2 regions of the Streptomyces sp. Xyl84 genome follow, and region 1 is predicted to be linked to the other one. Evidence: riboswitches for the same ligand, from Rfam matches in the RefSeq annotation. Region 1 holds a riboswitch; the other holds the start of a gene.
What was found. Region 1 has a riboswitch for glycine ahead of gcvT (glycine cleavage system aminomethyltransferase GcvT). Riboswitches for the same ligand answer to the same signal wherever they lie in the genome.

Region 1 (2,385 bases):
CGTGACCGGGGCGGCGGGCCCCGCGTCACCCCTGACCGGTGACGACGGTGTCACTTCCGCCGCTTGTAGAAGGGCAGCGCCACGACCTCGTAGGGTTCGTGGCTGCCCCGGATGTCCACGCCGACACCGGCCGTGCCCGGCGCGGCGTGCGCGGCGTCGACGTACGCCATGGCGATCGGCTTGCCCAGGGTGGGGGAGGGGGCGCCGGAGGTGACCTCGCCGATCACCTCGCCGCCGGCGACGACGGCGTAGCCCGCGCGAGGGACACGGCGGCCCTCGGCGACCAGGCCGACCAGGACGCGCGGCGGGTTGTGCTCCGCGCGCCCGGCGGCGGCCAGCAGCGCCTCGCGGCCGACGAAGTCGCCCTCCTTCTCGAACTTCACGACCCGGCCGAGCCCCGCGTCGAACGGGGTCAGCGCCTCGGTCAGCTCGTGCCCGTACAGCGGCATGCCGGCTTCCAGGCGCAGCGTGTCGCGGCAGGACAGGCCGCAGGCGACCAGGCCCGCGCCCTCCCCGGCCTTCGTCAGCGCCTGCCACAGCTCCACGGCGTGCTCCGGCTTCACGAACAGTTCGAAGCCGTCCTCGCCGGTGTAGCCGGTGCGCGCGATCAGCGCGGGGACCCCGGCGACCGTGCCGGGCAGGCCGGCGTAGTACTTCAGGCCGTCCAGATCGGCGTCGGTGAGCGAGGCGAGGATGCCGGGGGACTCGGGGCCCTGCACGGCGAGCAGGGCGTACGCGTCACGGTCGTCGCGGACCTCGGCCTCGAAGCCGGCCGCCCGCTCGGTGAGCGCGTCCAGCACCACCTGGGCGTTGGACGCGTTGGCCACGACCATGTACTCGGTGTCGGCCAGCCGGTAGACGATCAGGTCGTCCAGGATGCCGCCGTCCGCACGGCAGATCATGGTGTAGCGGGCCCGGCCGACGCCGACGGAGGCGATGTTGCCGACCAGCGCGTGGTTCAGCAGGGCGGCGGCCTGCGGGCCGGTCACGGTGATCTCGCCCATGTGGGACAGGTCGAAGAGACCGGCCCGCGTACGCACGGCGAGGTGCTCGTCGCGCTCGGAGCCGTAGCGCAGCGGCATGTCCCAGCCGGCGAAGTCGGTCATCGTCGCACCCAGCGAACGGTGCACCGCGTCCAGCGCGGTACGACGGAGCGGAGCGGAACTGCTCATCGGTCGGTCTCCAAGGCGATGGGGGTCCCCCCACCGCGCACGGGCTGAGCCGGACGCGGGGACGGCGAGGACAGGTCGGGTGTCCTCCCCATCTGTCATCGGAACCTGAGAGGTTCGCCATGACCGCCGTCGGACGGACGGGCACGGCTTGCACCTTGGGTGGAGCCACTGCGGCAGCGGCCCGCTTTTCAGATGTGCCTCGCCCGCGCGGTACGGGGCCTGAGAGATTCAAGGGAGGGACTTGCTCCTTCGGCGCCCCAGGCAGGCGTGCTGCTGAGGACTCTCCCGCGCGGATTCAAGCGGCCGGTATGCAGTTGGCGCGCACATCATCGCATGCCCGGCGCCCGGCGCGGCAGGCCGGATCTGTAACCGGTCTGTGGCAGAACGCGCACGGAAACGGCAGGCGCCGCGTATTACCTTCTCTTTACACTCAAGGGGGAGGTGAACCGTCACCACCCCGGGGAGGACGATGACGGTGAACAGGAGTGCGCCGGCGTACGCGACGACGACACAGGTCCCGGCCCTGCCCGCACAGCCGGGCACCACCGCCCGCGCCCGCCGCGGCGGGCGCCCCGCGCCCGTCGTCCGCGACCTGCGCGGGCGGCCCGGGCGCACCCCGCACGCCCTGCTCTTCGGCCCCCGGGACCTCGTCGTGGTCGCCGGCCTGCCCGGCGGCGGCAAGTCCACGCTGATGCGCCGCGCGGTGCACGGCGCGCGGATCGACTCCCAGGACACCCGCGACCGCTGGGACACCCGCCTGGCCCGCCGCCTGCCCTACGCCCTCTACCGCCCCCTGGTCCGCCTCGCCCACTACGCCGCGCTGCGCCGCGCCCTGCGCACCGGCGAGGGCGTGGTGGTCCACGACTGCGGCACCCAGGCCTGGGTCCGCGCCTGGCTGGCCCGCACCGCCCACCGGCGCGGCGGCGCGCTCCACCTGCTCCTGCTGGACGTGCCGCCCGCCGCCGCGCTCTCGGGCCAGCGCGAGCGCGGCCGTGGCGTCTCCCGCTACGCCTTCCTGCGCCACCGCAGGGCCGCCGCCCGCCTGATCGGGGCGGTGGAGCGCGGCGAGCTGCCCAAGGGGTGCGACGCGGCGGTCCTGCTGGACCGCGAGGCCGCGGCCGGCCTGCGGCGGATCGGGTTCACCCGCGGGAGCGGCCCCGGCACCCGTTAGCCTTTCGGTCACACAGCAGTGGTTCCCAGCAGGCGGTAGGCA
Region 2 (2,385 bases), 3.9 Mb from region 1:
TCGGCGGCCCGGCCCTCGGCCTTGACGGTGAGCGTGTCGAAGTAGGAGCCGTGGACGAGCTGCGCGCCGTCGGCCTTCAGGCCCTCGGCGAGGACGGCGGCGTAGCGGTGGGTGCGCCGCGCGATGTCCTTCAGGCCCTCGGGGCCGTGGTAGACCGCGTACATGCCTGCCATGACGGCGAGCAGCACCTGGGCGGTGCAGATGTTGCTGGTGGCCTTCTCGCGGCGGATGTGCTGCTCGCGCGTCTGCAGGGCCAGCCGGTAGGCCTTATTGCCGGCGGCGTCGACGGAGACGCCGACCAGACGGCCGGGCAGGCTGCGCGCGAACTTCTCCTGGACCGCCATGTAGCCGGCGTGCGGCCCGCCGAAGCCCATCGGCACACCGAAACGCTGCGTGGTGCCGACGGCGATGTCCGCGCCCAGCTCGCCGGGGGACTTGAGCAGGGTGAGGGCGAGCAGGTCGGCGGCGACGGTGACCAGGGCACCGAGTGCGTGCGCCTGGTCGATCACGGGCTTGATGTCGCGCACGGCACCGGAGGCGCCGGGGTACTGCAGGAGTACGCCGTTGATCTCGCGCTCGGCGATGTCCGCCGGGATGCCGTCGCTGAGGTCGGCGACGACGACCTCGACGCCGGTCGGTTCGGCCCGGGTCCGGATGACGGCGATCGTCTGCGGCAGCGCGTCCGCGTCGACCAGGAACAGGCCCTTCTTGTTCTTGCCCATGCGCCGGGACAGCGCCAGTGCCTCGGCGGCGGCGGTGCCCTCGTCGAGCAGGGAGGCGCCGGAGGTGGGCAGCCCGGTGAGGTCGGCGACGACGGTCTGGAAGTTCAGCAGCGCTTCGAGCCGGCCCTGCGAGATCTCGGGCTGGTACGGCGTGTACGCCGTGTACCAGGCCGGGTTCTCCATGACGTTGCGCAGGATGACGGGCGGGGTGAACGTCCCGTAGTAGCCGAGTCCGATCATGGAGCCGAGGACCTGGTTGCGGTCGGCGAGGGAGCGCAGCTCGGCCAGCACCTCGGCCTCGGTGCGGGCGCCGGGCAGGTCGAGGGTGTCGGCGTTCTTGATGACGTCCGGCACGGCGGCGGCGGTGAGTTCGTCGAGCGAGCCGTAGCCGACCTGCGCGAGCATCTTGGCCCGCGCCTCCTGGTCGGGCCCGATGTGGCGCTGCTCGAAGGGGATGCCCTGTTCGAGCTCGGAGAGCGGGGTGCGCTGGGCGGTCATTGCGGAGGCCTCCTGGTCTGACGCGACCTTCGAGGGACACCACGGCGCGGGTGTCCCGACGGCCTCCCCCTCTGTCATCTCAACCTGAGAGCTTCACCGGGCCGCCCGTGGGCACCCGGTTTTCACCGTCGGTGAGAGCGGACGCCGTCGACACCCGCTCTGCTTTCCAGAGTGACCTCGTCCGTGCGGTACGTGGGCCTGAGAGATTCCGGGGAGGATTTGCTCCTTCGGCGCCTCCGATCGTGCTGGAGGACTCTCCCGCACGGGGTCAGCAGCCGCTGCCAGGGTACCAGCGGCCCGTGACCCGGAGCCTTCGAGTGGCCGCCCCGCCGAATGTGCTCTTTTGTAGTGCTTACGGATGAGGTGCGACCAAGTGGAGGGACCGTGCTGACCGAGATCGATCCGCGCAACCTGATCGGCCGCAAGGCGTTCGACCGCAACGGCAACAAGATCGGCACGGTGGACGAGGTCTACCTCGACGACGCCACCGGAGTGCCCGAGTGGGCCGCCATACGCACCGGACTGTTCTCCCGGGACGCCTTCGTGCCCCTGGAGCCCAGTGAGCTGGTCGAGGGCGCCCTCCACATCCCCTTCGACCGCTCCCTGATCAAGGAGGCACCCGACTTCGGCGTCGGCCGCCACCTCTCCCCCGAGCAGGAGATCCAGCTCTACCACCACTACGGCCTCGACCTCGCTCCGCCCGCCGCCCTCCCGGACCGCGACTTCGGCAAGCTGGCGGGATCGGGTTCGGAGGATTCCTGAAGGTTCCCCGGCCCCGGCCGGGCGCGGCACGGTCCACCCGCCGACTCACCCACACCGGCACCGCCGCCGCACCGGCCACCAGCCGGGGACACCTCCGCCCCGCACCCGCAAGTCGCACTCCCTCCCCCACCGCCTCCCTCAGTTCCGGCCGCCGGCCTCCCCGCCCCCGGCAGGCCCGGCCGCAGAACACGCGGCAGCCGAAGACGGCGCGGCCGAGGACTCCGCGGCCGGATCCGCCGGTCCTCGCCGCACCAGCGGCAACGGGTCCGCCGGTTGCAGCGCCGGGTCGTCGACACGGAAGGTCCGCACCCGCCCCGGCTCCGAGTCGGGCGTCTCGAACCGGACGGTGACCCGGCCGATGCCGCTGCCCTGCACCCAGCCGTGACCGTGTTCGACGTGCGTG

Region 2: linked by a shared signal. The riboswitch ahead of gcvP (aminomethyl-transferring glycine dehydrogenase) and the one ahead of gcvT (glycine cleavage system aminomethyltransferase GcvT) in region 1 are both predicted to bind glycine.

Annotation. Positions count from the first base shown of each region.
Region 1 is NZ_AP029182.1:2,280,565-2,282,949, reverse strand. It holds gene gcvT (glycine cleavage system aminomethyltransferase GcvT) at 51-1,172, opposite strand; glycine riboswitch at 1,255-1,370, opposite strand; glycine riboswitch at 1,371-1,470, opposite strand; gene AC6I72_RS09675 (AAA family ATPase) at 1,642-2,343, shown strand.
Region 2 is NZ_AP029182.1:6,175,668-6,178,052, reverse strand. It holds gene gcvP (aminomethyl-transferring glycine dehydrogenase) at 1-1,220, opposite strand, end outside; glycine riboswitch at 1,397-1,491, opposite strand; gene AC6I72_RS26845 (PRC-barrel domain-containing protein) at 1,605-1,982, shown strand; gene AC6I72_RS26840 (DNA polymerase IV) at 2,121-2,385, opposite strand, start outside.